DNA from 2 places in the Nonomuraea sp. NPDC004354 genome. Region 1 is predicted to be linked to the other one. Evidence: predicted binding sites of a transcription regulator. Region 1 holds the regulator's gene; the other holds the start of a gene.
The links. The regulator LexA, encoded in region 1, represses DNA repair genes until DNA is damaged. The targets are predictions, from matches to a motif close to TCGAACANNTGTTCGA.
Positions count from the first base shown of each region.

Region 2: the regulator LexA is predicted to act here: its motif matches at 3,767-3,782, upstream of ruvC (crossover junction endodeoxyribonuclease RuvC).

Region 1 covers NZ_JBSGDV010000003.1:865,293-872,370, forward strand. Annotated here, with positions in the region: gene ACWENQ_RS14640 (serine/threonine protein phosphatase) at 1-1,012, opposite strand, end outside; gene ACWENQ_RS14645 (LysM peptidoglycan-binding domain-containing protein) at 1,557-1,862, opposite strand; gene lexA (transcriptional repressor LexA) at 3,578-4,285, shown strand; gene ACWENQ_RS14655 (MalY/PatB family protein) at 4,850-5,953, shown strand; gene ACWENQ_RS14660 (S41 family peptidase) at 6,416-7,078, opposite strand, start outside.
Region 2 covers NZ_JBSGDV010000010.1:54,845-61,922, reverse strand. Annotated here, with positions in the region: gene ACWENQ_RS25970 (alkaline phosphatase D family protein) at 1-941, shown strand, start outside; gene pdxT (pyridoxal 5'-phosphate synthase glutaminase subunit PdxT) at 1,200-1,724, shown strand; gene ACWENQ_RS25960 (YebC/PmpR family DNA-binding transcriptional regulator) at 1,728-2,480, shown strand; gene ACWENQ_RS25955 (GNAT family N-acetyltransferase) at 2,526-3,674, shown strand; gene ruvC (crossover junction endodeoxyribonuclease RuvC) at 3,803-4,330, shown strand; gene ruvA (Holliday junction branch migration protein RuvA) at 4,327-4,947, shown strand; gene ruvB (Holliday junction branch migration DNA helicase RuvB) at 4,994-6,010, shown strand; gene yajC (preprotein translocase subunit YajC) at 6,327-6,674, shown strand; gene secD (protein translocase subunit SecD) at 6,716-7,078, shown strand, end outside.

The sequences.
Region 1 (7,078 bases):
GTGCCGTCCTGGTCTCGTCGAACAACGTGCCGTAGAACTCGTTCATGACGGCGGCGACGGGCGCGTGGCGTCTGAGGATCTTCCCGATCGGCTCCGGGACGCCAGGGAGGCTGTCACCCTCGGCGCACCGCCGTACGAGATCAAGGAGCTCCGCCCGGTCAGCCGGGCGGCTCAGAGCGATCACCAGCCGGTTGACCAGTTCCCGGGCCGTGTAGGACTCGTCGTGGCCGGCGTTCAGGCGGAGGAAGTCGCGCTCGGCGCCGGAGAGCTCGAAGCGTGGGGAAGACGCCAGGCCGAAGTCGGTGAAGTACAGGCGGCTGCCGTCGGTGAGGATGTTGCCGAAATGCGCGTCGAAGTGGAGCAACCCGTTCGCGTTCATGAAGGAGACCCCGGCGGCCAGTTCCCGTTCCAGGAGGGAGCACGCCGATTCGACGGCGTCGCCGCCGAGGGCGGCCTGCACCTCCAGCCACCGGTTGACGTCCTGCGGAACGTACTCCAGGAACAGCACGACCGCGGCCGACGCCTGCGCGAGCGCCTCCAGCCGCGCGCGCACCGCCGGGGAGGACTCCCAATACGCCGCGGCCTCCTCCAACGCCGCTTGTTCTCCGGCCGTCGCCATCCGGGCCGGCTCCCGCAGCACCCGCCAGTGGTGCAGCAGCGGAAAACCGTCGAAGTGGCCGCCGAGCACCCACCCGGTCGTCATGACGTGCGCGGCCAGCTCGCGCCAGACGCCGGACCCCGACCCCAGCCCGAGCCCGTAGTGGCAGAACGTGGGAAGCCCGAACAGGTTCGCGGTGGACCTGGTGTTCTCCGGCCGCCTCTCCAGGTCGGTGAGGGGGACCCGCTTGACGAAGACCGGCCTGCCCTCGACCTCCAGGAGCGCGGTGGGACCGCCGACACCGGCTCCGAGGGGTGGGGCGGCCTCCACCAGCTCGGCCAGCCGTCGGTCGGCGAGCAGCCCCAGGGCGGTGGAGACTGCACTATGGCGAGCCAAGCGGGCGGCACGGGACATGTCCGGCGCATTCCTGGACGATTCAGTCACAGCGGTCCTCGTTTCATGATCGTCATGCGGACGCTACCGTGTGCGTGTCCACAATCGATCAGCCGGGAGCCGCTTGAGGGCAGGACGCATGGGGCGATCAGTCGCTAGATCCTCCGTGCACACCGCCTTCAGCAACGCTTGTGTCGGCTCCGCCGGCTCGTGGATCGGGCCGTCTCCGGGCCGGCAACCGCCGTTCGGACCACGGCTGCGAGCGGCTCTTTCGATGCCATCGCCGCCGCCCTGATGGGCTGCCGCCGACATTCCCATGAGACGGCGTCGGGCCACCCCGACCGCGACGGGATGCCGTCGGCGGCTTGGCGCTCCGTCCGTCCGATGCCGTCACGCACTCGTGTGTGCACGCTGAGTCGGCAGTCGGCGGTCGGCGGGCGGTGGTCGGCGGGCGGTGGTCGGCGGGCGGTGGTCGGTGGTCGACGATCGGGGAGGCACGGGGGCGGTTCGTGTCGGTCGCACGCGCGGGCGCCTGCCGTCCCTCCGGTCCGGAATCGCCGGTCGGTCAGGGAGCTTTGTCGGGGAGGTACAGCCGGCCGCCCGGACGGATGAGTGAGCTCTCCAGCCCGTTGAGCCGCTTGATCTCCTCGGCGACGGCGGTGGGGTCGTCGCCCGGAGAGATCGCCGCGGCGATGGTCCACAGCGTGTCGCCCTTCTCCACGATCACCCACGGCAGGCCCGCGTGTCCCGCACTCGTCGTCTCCTGAGCCATCGCCCAGTTGGTCGCCTTGGCTCCGAGCACGAACCCGCCCAGGGACAGCACGGCGAACAGCCCCACGACCGCGACCCTGCCTCGCCTGGTCAGCCTCATGGGCGCCGTGAGCCGCACCGACTTCCTCGCCTGTCGCTCCCCCGCCAACTTTCTTGGTTGTCGCTCCGCCGCCGACCTCCTCGCCTGTCGCTCCCCCTCCGACCTTCTTGGTTGTCGCTCCCCCGTCTGCCTCCTCGACTGTCGCTCCTCCGGCGCGACCACCCGAAGCGCTCCCCGCGTGTGGCGCGCGCCCGACCGCGGCCGCCTGCCACGACCCGTACCCGCCCGTTGCTCTTGCGCGCGGACCGTTCCAGGCCTTTCCCCCGCCCCCGCCTCGACGACCTGCGCCCGGCGAGCCGGACCCGCGACCGCCTGCCCCACGCGACCCGAACCCCCATCCACCTGTCCCGTGCGTGCCCGGCCAGAGAGCTCCTGCGCCTCCCACGCCGAAGCCGCGACCGTCTTTCCTATGCGAGCCCGACCGGAGACAGGCTGCCCCTCCCAGGCCGAAGCCGCGGCCGTCTCTCCCGTCCGAACCCGGCCGGAGACCGACCACCTCTCCCAAGCCGAAGCCGCGGCCATCTCTCCTATGCGAGCCCGACCCCGGAGCGACTGCCCCTGACCATCGCGGCTTGAACGCGTCGCCCCTGCTCGTCCAGGGCGTGCGAGCGCCTCCCGCACACGGCGTGCCCCCGGTCCCGGTTCTTTCGTCTGCAGGTTCGCGGTCGGCGTGTCGCCCGGCCGACCCCTACCGGCCTGCGCGTGCGCGGCGTCAGGGGGAGCCTCGCGCCCTTGTGGCGCGGGCCTCCCAGGACCGCCGTCCATCGCGCCAGGTCGCCGCCTGCCCCGAAGCCGCCACCCGCCACGCAGGCCGCCGCTCTTGCCCCTTGACGTGAGCCGCTGCGGCTCGCGCCCGCCACGCGCCACGTCACCGCGACCCGTCCCACCCGACCGGCCGTCACCGCGACCCGTCCCACCCGACCGGCCGTCACCGCGACCCGTCCCACCCGACCGGCCGTCACCGCGCCCCGTCCCACCCGACCGGCCGTCACCGCGACCCGTCCCGCCGGACCGGCCGTCACCGCGACCCGTCCCACCCGACCGGCCATCTCCGCGCCCCGTCCCGCCCGACCGGGCGTCTGCGCGCGCCTTCCGCTCTCGCCTGCCGTTCATCGCCGCCCCCGTATCTGTGCTGTCGTCTGCCGGGCCGGGCGCACCCTCCCGCACACCCGGCCCCGCCACCCCCTGGTCGCGGACGACCCGCAACCGCCCGCCTCCTGCCCCGCGTGGTCCCGTGGACTGTCCGCCCGATGCCCCTCGCGACCCGGCAAACCGTCCACCCCCAACCTCGCGCGGCCCCGCGGGCCGTCCGCCGATCTGCTTGTCCTGGCCTGCCGTACCTCGGGGTGGAGGGACCAGGCGGAGGCGCCGGTCTCCTGGTACGGCAGGGCGCCCGCACTCCTCCCTGGTGATGTCGGCGATCAGGGTGAGTTGCTCGTCTTGGCCGGTCGAATCTGTCGTCGTGGTCGCCCGCACTGATGACCTCCCGCCACCGTCGACCCAAGGAAAAGGTCAAACAAAGATCAGTGAATCGAACACGGTGTCGATCGAACTCCCGTACGATGTTGTACACCACGTCACCGACGATTTCGAGGAAGACTCGAACAATTGTTTGAAGTTGATCTCCATCGGCGGTACGGTCGCTGTGTGCGACATGAAGACCACGGACCGGAAGGGTGGGCCGGTGAGGCAGGCCGCCGGGCGAGGAGGAAAGCATGAGCGAGCCGAATGACGGCAACGGCGTCAGCGACCTTGCGGTCCGCCGTCGCGACTCACTGGGCCTGACGCCCAGGCAACGCAAGATCCTTGAGGTGATTCGCGACTCCGTCCAGCAGCGCGGCTATCCGCCGTCCATGCGTGAGATCGGCGAGGCCGTGCAGCTGACCAGCACGTCCAGCGTGTCTCACCAGCTGACCGCGTTGCAGCGCAAGGGCTACCTGAGGCGTGACCCGCACCGCCCTCGCGCCCTTGAGGTGAGGCTGCCGGGTGAGCCCGTGCTGTGGGTCGACCCCGATGCCAGCGAGGTCGAGTCGCAGGTGAGCAGGCCGACGGCCGCCTACGTTCCCCTGGTCGGTCGCATCGCCGCCGGTGGCCCCATCCTCGCCGAGGAAAGTGTGGAAGACGTCTTCGCGCTGCCCAAGCAGCTCGTCGGCGAGGGCACCCTCTTCCTCCTCCAGGTCGCGGGTGACTCGATGATCGAGGCAGCGATCGCTGACGGCGACTGGGTGGTCGTACGGCAGCAGCCGGTGGCCGAGAGCGGTGACATCGTGGCAGCCATGATCGACGGCGAGGCGACGGTGAAGACGTTCAAGCGCAAGGACGGCCACGTCTGGCTGGTGCCGCACAACGCCAACTACGACCCGATCCCCGGCGACGAGGCCAGCGTCCTCGGCAAGGTCGTCGCAGTCCTGCGCCGCCTCTGACCGCATCTCGCCGCTCGATCGGCCCTCACCTTTCCCGAGGGTCGATCGAGCCGGCGTAGCCCTGGCCGGTGGGACCGACACAGCCCTGCCCAGTCCGGAATGCCGTGTCGCTTGAGTGTCCGTCGCTTCCGCACGCCGACGCCCGGAATGGCCTGTCGCCTGGCTGTACGCCGCCTCCGCATGCCGATGCCCACGCGCGGATCCCGGCTCCTACCCGCGAGCGACGCCTTCGGGTGGAACATCACCCGACCCGCGACCGACGTTACGCACGGAGCAGCGACCCGACCGGCGGCCCAGTCGTGCACGTCGGCGGCCGGATGCCGACGGGCCGGGTGGAGCCGTACCCATCGAGGGGCGCGCGTCCGAACCCCAGCCCACAGTTCGGGGAACGGACTGGCCATCTCTTCATGCGTTGGTGCGAGGGCTCTTCCAGGCATCCCGCTATCCGGACTCGGGCGCGAGCTGGTCGCACAGAACCCTCCGACGCTCGGCGACACCGATGCGTTCGATTTCCGGCAATCCCGGCCCATCGGACATTTCCCGGGTCTGGGTGACACTGATCGGGTGGACGACTTCTTCCCCCCGCCCGCCAAGGACGGCCTGAAATGGGCGAGCGCCGGTCCCGATGTCATCGCCTGCTGGATCGCCGACATGGACTTCGCCACCGCTCCCCCGATCGTCGAGGCACTCCAGCGGCGTGCCCGCGGGGACCTCGGCTACCCCACCTGGGCCGCCGACCCGCAGGCCGGACCGCTGGCGGAGACCTTCGCCGAGCGCATGCTCACCCGGTACGACTGGCCCGCCGACCCGGCAGCCGTCCGCACCTTCTCCGATCTCAACCAGGCGCTCCAGGTGGTCCTTCATCTCGCCACCGAACCCGGTGACAGGATCGCCATGCAGGTTCCGGCGTACCCGCCCTTCCTCGGCACGATCGAGGAGATGGGCCGCACGCTGCACACCGACCTGGCGGATCTGGCCGGCTGCCGCGCGCTCGTCCTGGTCAACCCGCACAACCCCACAGGAAAGGTCTTCACCAGGGACGAGCTCACCACCGTGGCCGAGCAGGCCGAACGGCACGACGTGCTGGTCATCGCCGACGAGGTCCACGCCGACCTGGTCTACTCGCCCGCCACGCACATCCCGTTCGCCACGATCCTGCCCGAACGCACGGTCACGCTGACCTCCGCGACCAAGGCCTTCAACCTCGGCGGTATCCGCTGCGCGCTGGCCCACGTCGGCTCGGCACGGGTCCGCGACGCGCTCCAGTCGCAGCCCGCCTTCCTGTACGGCGGGGCGAACATCTTCGGCGTCGAGGCCACGGTCGCCGCGTGGAGGCACGGCGACGGGTGGCTGCGCGACACCATGGCGGCCCTGGACCGCAACCGGCGTCTGATCGCCGAGCGGGTGCCGGGGTACGCGATGCCGGAGGCGACCTATCTGGCATGGCTGGACATGCGACGGCCGGGGATGGCGGAGGCGCTGGAGAGGGAGGCGCGGATCCTGGTGAGTGACGGCGCCGCCTTCGGACCGGGCGGGGAGACCTACGTACGGGTCAACTTCGCGACGTCGACGGAGACGCTGGCGGAGATCCTGGACCGCCTGGCCCGGGTCTGGTCGCCGGACCCCGATACGCCCTACTCGTCGCGATCCCTTGCCGGACCCTGCTGAGGCCGAGGCTCGTCACGAGCACTCTGATTTCGGACAGCCGGGGTCGCACCGCGACACCCGGCACCTCCGGGGCGCTGAGCGTTCTCGGGGGTGGGCGTTCTCGGGGGTGGGCGTTCTCGAGGGTGGGCGTTCTCGAGGGTGGGCGTTCTCGGGAGGGAAGCGGCGCGACGAGACGCAGGCGATGCCGGTTGGAGCGGCGCCGATTGGAGCGATGCCGGTAGGAGCGATGCCGGTAGGAGCGATGCCGGTAGGAGCGATGCCGGTTGGAGCGGCGCCGGGATCAGCCTCCCGTGGTGCCCGCTGAGCCGCGCACGAGAGGCGGCCCCGACAGCTCCAACCGTAGACGGTCAGGCCCAGCAGCGCCGACCGCACGGAACGTCCGGCCCCCGGCAGTGCCGACCACACGGAACGTCCGGTCTCCGGCACTGCCGGGGCCCGCGCGCGACCCCGCTCAGCGGCCCGTCAGTTGCGGGTTGGGGGAAGGTCGGGCGGTGTGGCCGCCGGTTGCTGGTCGAGTGCCGCCAGCGCCAGTTCCACCGCCTTCTCCAGCTGCGGGTCCCGCCCCGCCACCCGGTCCTGCGGTGTGATCACCACCTCGATGTCAGGGTCGACGCCGTAGTTCTCGATGTTCCACCCCTCGCCGTCCAGCCAGAACGCGTACCGGGGCTGGGTGACGACCGTTCCGTCGACCAGCTGGTACCGCCCGTCGATGCCGATCACCCCGCCCCAGGTGCGGGTGCCGATGAGCGGACCGATGTTCCGGTTCTTGATCCCGGCGCTGACGATGTCCCCGTCGGATCCCGCGAACTCGTCCGTGACGGCGACGACGGGGCCACGCGGCGAGTCCTCGGGGTAGCGCATCGGCTCGTACCCGCGCGAGATCGCCCAGCCGCTCACCTTGCGTGACAGCTTCTCCAGCACCAGTTCGGAGGTGTGGCCCCCGCTGTTGCCGCGTACGTCCACGACGAGGCCTTCCTGCGGCATCTCGGTGCGCAGGTCGCGGTGGAACTGCGCCCAGCCGCTGGCGACCATGTCGGGTACGTGCAGGTAGCCGAGCCGGTTGCCGGAGGCCTGCCGAACGTAGGCGCGCCGGCTCTCGACCCAGTCGTGGTAGCGGAGCGCGGT
Region 2 (7,078 bases), on a different contig from region 1:
CGTGGCTGGTCGTGTGGGACGACCACGAGCTCGACAACAACTGGGCCGACGAGGTGGCGGAGAAGCCCGAGGTGCCGCAGCCGAACTTCCTGCAGCGCCGCGAGGCGGCCTTCCGTGCCTACTACGAGAACATGCCGCTGCGCCGTACCTCCATCCCGCAGGGCATCGACATGCAGCTCTACCGGCGGATCCGGTGGGGACAGATGGCCACCTTCCACATGCTCGACACCCGGCAGTACCGCGACGACCAGGGGTGCGGCGACGGCTACCGGGACTGCCCGGCGGCGGTGGACCCGGCCCGGTCCATCACCGGCGCGGCGCAGGAGGAGTGGCTGATCAACGGCTTCCACCACTCGCGCGCCCAGTGGGACATCATCGGCCAGCAGGTCTTCTTCGCCCAGCGCGACAACAACGCGGGACCGGCGAAGGTCACCAGCCAGGACGCGTGGGACGGCTACGTGGCCTCCCGGCGGCGCATCGCCCAGGGCTGGATCGACGCGAAGGTGCGCAACCCGGTCGTGCTCACCGGTGACGTCCACGCTCACTGGGCCAGCGACCTGAAGCTGGACTACGACGACCCGACGGGGCCGTCCGTGGGCGCGGAGCTGGTGGCCACCTCCATCAGCACCGGCGGTGACGGGAAGGACTCCGACCCGGCCACGCATCCGTTCCTGAAGATCAACCCGCACCTCAAGTTCTACAACAACCAGCGCGGATACGTGCTGACGAAGATCGAGCGGGAGCAGATGTCGGCCGACTTCAAGGTCGTGCCCCAGGTGCGGACGCCCGGGTCGGAGGTCTACACCAGGGCGACGTTCGTGGTGGAGGACCGGGTGCCCGGCGTGCAGCAGACGTACCTGCGCCCGATGGACCCGTCGCTGCGCGCGGCGTCCGAGATGACGATCGAGGAGACGGTCCGCCTCGAGACCGAGCGCCCGTAGACCACGCGGGGACGGCCTCGACGTCCGGAACCCCTGCCGCCTGCCCTCGGGCCCGGTGGCGGGGGTTCTTGCGTGGTTCCCCGCCGCGGCGACCGGGCCGTGCTCCTCCTCCAGGACGACGCCCGCGGAGGCCGCCCGGTAGGAAGAGCACGGCCCGTCGTGGTGTTGAATCAGGGGAACCCGGACCACGAAGGAAGGACGACCGTGCCCAAGATCGGTGTACTCGCACTCCAGGGAGACGTGCGCGAACACGTCCGCATGCTGGAGGAGGCGGGGGCGGAGGCGACGGCCGTGCGCAGGATCGCCGAGCTCGAGGCCGTCGACGGGCTGGTCATCCCCGGCGGGGAGTCCACCACGATGTGGAAGCTCGCCGAGATCTTCGAGCTGCTGGAACCGCTGCGCCTGCGCGTCAAGGAGGGCATGCCCGCCTACGGCTCGTGCGCCGGCATGATCATGCTGGCCGACCGCATCCAGGACGGCATCGAGGGCCAGCAGACGATCGGCGGCATCGACATGGTGGTCAGGCGTAACGCCTTCGGCCGCCAGGTCGACTCCTTCGAGGCCGACCTGTCCTTCGCGGGGGGCACCGTACACGCTGTCTTCATCCGCGCCCCATGGGTGGAATCGGTGGGTTCCGACGTCGAGGTGCTGGCGACCGCGCCCCCTGGGGATAGGATCGTCGCGGTCCGACAGGGACCGCTGCTCGCGACATCGTTCCATCCGGAGCTGACCGGAGACACTCGCGTGCATGAATATTTCGTCAACATGGTGAGGGAGCTCTAGGTCATGTCCGGCCACTCCAAATGGGCTACGACGAAGCACAAGAAGGCCGCGCTCGACGCCAAGCGCGGCAAGCTGTTCGCGAAGCTCATCAAGAACATCGAGGTGGCGGCCAGGACCGGTGGCCCTGACCCGGATGCCAACCCCACCCTCTTCGACGCCATCTTCAAGGCGAAGAAGAACTCGGTGCCCAACGACAACATCGAGCGCGCCCGCAAGCGTGGCGGCGGCCTCGAGGCGGGCGGCGCCGACTGGCAGACCATCATGTACGAGGGCTACGCCCCCGGCGGTGTCGCGGTCCTCATCGAGTGCCTGACCGACAACCGCAACCGCGCCGCCTCCGAGGTCCGTGTCGCGCTCACCCGCAACGGCGGCTCGCTGGCCGACCCCGGTTCGGTGGCCTACATGTTCAACCGCAAGGGTGTCGTGATCGTCCCCAAGGACGGGCTGTCCGAGGACGACGTGCTGACCGCGGTGCTCGAGGCGGGCGCCGAGGAGGTCAACGACCTGGGCGAGTCGTTCGAGGTCGTCTCCGAGGCCGGTGACCTGGTGCCGGTGCGCAAGGCGCTGCAGGAGGCCGGCATCGACTACGACTCGGCCGAGTCGAGCTTCCTGCCGACGCTCAACGTCCCGCTCGACGAGGACGGCGCGCGCAAGGTCTTCCGCCTCATCGACGCGCTCGAGGACAGCGACGACGTCCAGAACGTCTACGCGAACTTCGACGTCAGCGACGACATCATGGAGAAGCTCGACGCCTGAAAACGGCTCGCGGCGGATGTCCCGCAGTGCGTAGGTTGACCTGCTGTGGAAATTCGTGATCTGAGCCCGGACGACCTCGACGCCGTCCTCGACACCCGCAAGCGCTCCTTCGGCCCGTTGCCCGCCGACCTCGCCGACAACTGGCGCGCAATGGCGCTGGCCACCCTGGAGCAGGGACGCTTCCTCGGCGTCTTCGACGGCTCGAGGGTGGCCGCCGCCGCGCGCCTGCCCGGTTTCACCCAGTGGTGGCACGGCAGGCCGCAGCCGATGGCCGGGGTGGCGGGTGTGGTCGTCAACCCCGAGGACCGCGGACGCGGCGTGGGCAGGCGGCTCATGCGGGCCGTCCTCGGCAGGGCGGCCGAGCTGGGCGAGGCCGTCTCGGCCCTCTACCCGGCCACCACGCCGATCTACCGTTCGCTCGGCTGGGAGCACGCGGGCGCCGAGAACGCGGTGACCCTCGCTCCCGAGGCGCTGCGCACCATCGGCCCGGCCGAGCAGGTCAAGCTACGCAGGATGGAGCCCGACGACGTCGCCGAGGTGATCGCCATCCTCGGCCGCGTCCACGCCGCCAACCGCGCCAGCGGGCCCATCTGCTGGGACGAGGCCGCCTGGCGACGCTACCTCGACGAGGATGACGACTTCCGCTACCTGGCCGACGACGGGTTCGTCGCCTACCGATGGGACGGGGGCGACATCGCCGTCGACAACCTCGTCGCCGGCTCGGAGGCGACCGCCCGCGCGCTGTGGGCCATGGTCGGCACCTCCTCCTCGATCGCCAAGAAGGTCACCGCCGTGGTCGCGCCGAACGACCCCGTGCTGTGGCTGGTGCGCGAGCGGGCCAAGGAGCAGGTCAAGCAGACGAGGTGGATGTTCCGGGTCGTGGACGTGGCCGAGGCGATCGCCAGGCGAGGCTTCCCGTCGGTGGTCTCGGCGCACGCCGTGATCACGGTCGACGACCCCGAGCGCCCGGCCAACAGCGGCACGTGGCGGCTGGAGATCTCCGGCGGCTCCGGTACGGCCGGCGCCGCCACGGGGCAGGGGCCGCGCTTCACCGTCAACGGCCTGTCGGCGCTGTACGCCGGGATCCCGACCTCGACGCTGCGCCCGGCCGGCCTGCTGTCCGGCCCGGAGGAGTTCGACGAGGCGCTGGACGCGGCGTTCGCCGGCACGCCGTACATGATCGACTACTTCTGATCGTCCGGCTCGGGCCCGCGCCCGCCGGGCGGCGCCGTGGAGCGAGGCGCGTTCGCCGTGCGCCGCCCGCCCAACCAGGGTAGAGTTCGCTGCCGAACAGATGTTCGGCAGCGAACGGAGGGCGGGCCGTGCGGGTGATGGGCGTCGACCCAGGGCTGACCAGATGCGGCCTCGGGGCCGTCGAGGGCCGCCCGGGCGCGCAGCTCAAGCTCGTCGCCGTCGGCGTGGTGCGCACCTCCGCCGACGACGAGCTCGGCGCCAGGCTCGTCGGCATCGAGCGCGGCATCGAGCGGTGGCTCGACGACGTGCGGCCCGACGCGGTGGCCGTCGAGCGCGTCTTCGCCCAGCACAACGTCCGCACCGTGATGGGCACCGCGCAGGCGGCGGGCATCGCCGTGCTGTGCGCCGCCAGGCGCGGCCTGCCGGTGGCGCTGCACACGCCCTCGGAGGTCAAGGCCGCCATCACCGGCAGCGGCACCGCCGACAAGAAGCAGATCGGCACCATGGTCACCAGGCTGCTGCGGCTGGCGGAGATGCCCAAGCCCGCCGACGCGGCCGACGCCCTCGCCCTGGCCATCTGCCACGTGTGGCGCGGCGGCACCCAGAACAGACTGGCCGAGGCGCTGGCCAAGGCATCGAGAGGACGTGCGCTGTGATCGCGTCGGTTTCCGGGGTCGTGGCGGCCGTCGCGCCCGACTCGGCGGTGATCGAGGTCGGCGGGGTGGGTGTGCTGGTGCACTGCACACCCGGCACGCTGGCCACCCTGCGGGTCGGCGAGCCCGGCCGGCTGGCCACCTCGCTGGTCGTCAGGGAGGAGTCGCTCACCCTGTACGGCTTCGCCACCGACGACGAGCGCACGGTCTTCGAGCTCGTCCAGACGGCCAGTGGCGTGGGCCCGAAGCTGGCCCTGGCCATGCTGGCCGTCCACACGCCCAACTCGCTGCGCGTCGCGGTCGCCTCGGCCGACCTCAAGGCGCTGACCAGGATCCCCGGCATCGGCCAGAAGGGCGCCCAGCGCATCGTGCTGGAGTTGAAGGACAAGCTCGGCACGCCCGAGGAGGCGGTCAACGCCGCGCTCAACGGCGACGCCGCCCTGCCGCTGTGGCGCGAGCAGGTCCACTCGGGTCTGGTCGGCCTCGGCTACTCCACCAGGGACGCCGACGAGGCGATCGCGCTGGTGGGGCCGCAGGCCGACGCCGAGGTGGCCGCGGGCCGGCAGCCGCAGGTGGCGGTGCTGCTCAAGGCGGCGCTCAGGGCGCTGAGCGTCCGATGAGGCCGGCGGTGGCGGGAAGCGGGCGCCCCGGCGGCGGGGAGATGGCATGAGCATCGAACGTGACCTGGTCTCGCCCGACGCCGAGGGCGACGAGCTGCAGATCGAGGCGGCGCTGCGGCCCAAGCGCCTGGCCGACTTCATCGGCCAGGCGCGCGTGCGCGAGCAGCTCTCGCTGGTGCTGGAGAGCGCGCTCAAGCGGAACCGGCCGCCCGACCACGTGCTGATGAGCGGCTCGCCGGGGCTGGGCAAGACCACCCTGGCCATGATCATCGCAGCCGAGCTCGGCGCCCCGCTGCGGATCACCTCGGGCCCGGCCCTGGAGCGCGCCGGCGACCTGGCGGCGATCCTGTCGACGCTGACCGAGGGCGAGGTGCTGTTCATCGACGAGATCCACCGGATGGCCCGCCCCGCCGAGGAGATGCTCTACCTCGCGATGGAGGACTTCAGGGTCGACATCATCGTCGGCAAGGGCCCCGGCGCCACCGCCATCCCGCTGGAGATCGCGCCCTTCACCCTCGTCGGCGCCACGACCAGAGCGGGCCTGCTGCCGGCGCCGCTGCGCGACCGGTTCGGCTTCACCGCCCACATGGACTTCTACGAGGTCGCCGAGCTCGAGCAGGTGCTGCGCCGCTCGGCCGGGCTGCTCGGGGTGACGCTGCCCGAGGAGGGCGCCCACGAGATCGCCAGGCGCTCGCGCGGCACGCCCCGCATCGCCAACCGGCTGCTGCGCCGGGTGCGCGACTTCTCCGAGATCCGCTCCGACGGCGTCATCACCCGCGACGTCGCCTCGGCCGCGCTCAACCTCTACGAGGTCGACGCCGAGGGCCTCGACCGGCTCGACCGGGCGGTGCTCGGCGCGCTGCTGCGCAAGTTCGGCGGCGGCCCCGTCGGGCTGTCGACGCTCGCCGTGGCCGTGGGGGAGGAGCCGGAGACGGTCGAGGTGGTGGCCGAGCCGTTCCTGGTGCGCCAGGGGCTGCTGGCCCGCACGCCGCGCGGGCGGGTCGCCACCACCGCCGCCTGGCTTCACCTGGGCCTCACCCCTCCGCCGGAGGCGCCCTTCTGACCGAGACGCCCGCCGCCGGGCCGGGACGGCAGGACCCGGCCGCCGGAAACGCCACGAAACGGCGCGGTCACAGAACGGTTGCAAGCATTGCGAATTGGGAACTTCCCCGCGCGCCGAATCGCTGCCTCGTTGCCGGGTTTCGCAACAACCGCCTACACTCCGTGGCTTGGCTGGCTGTGTAAGCTGATGGGCTGAGCGGCGCGGCCCCTCGACGCAACGCATGGAATTTCCGGCTCGACGCCGGTGTCATCATCTTGACAGACGATGGAAGGTCGCCCTCGTGGACTCAGCAACGCTTATGAACATCCTGCCGCTTGTGCTTCTGGTGGTGGTGTTCTACTTCCTGCTCATCAGGCCGCAGCGCAAGCGGCAGCAGGAAGCCGTTCAGATGCAGAACTCGCTCGCGCCCGGCGCCCGTGTGATGACCACCACCGGCCTGTTCGCCACCGTGGTGGCTGTCGACAACGAGGACGTCATCCTGGAGGTCGCTCCCGGCGTCGAGACCCGCTGGGTGAAGGCCGCCATCGGTCGGGTCGTCACCCCCGTCGCCGATGACAAGCTCGCCGCGACGGAGCCTGAGACGACCGAGACGAAGGAATCCGCCGTAGCCGACGAGCCGGTCGACCGCAACGACGACGAGGACACCAACAGCAAGAAGTCCTGACCAGCTTGCGGCCGACCCCTACCTGAAAGAACAGACGACCAGTGGCCCGACCGACCAGCGGCCAGAGCAAGCCGGGGCGCACGCTCCTGGTGCTTCTGGCGCTCATCTTCGCCATGGGCGGGGCGATGTTCCTGCAGCCGGCGTTCACGCCGAAGCTCGGACTCGACCTCGCAGGTGGCACGACGGCGACACTGTCGCCGATCACTCCGAACGGCTCTCCCCCCTCTGAAGAGAGCCTCAACCTCGCCGTCAACATCATCCGTGACCGGGTGAACGGCACCGGAATCTCCGACGCGGAGGTCGCCAAGTCGGGCGACAACATCGTCATCTCGGTTCCCGGCGCAGGCAAGGACGAGGTCATCAAGCTGGTCGGCACCACGGCGGAGCTGCGCTTCCGCCAGGTC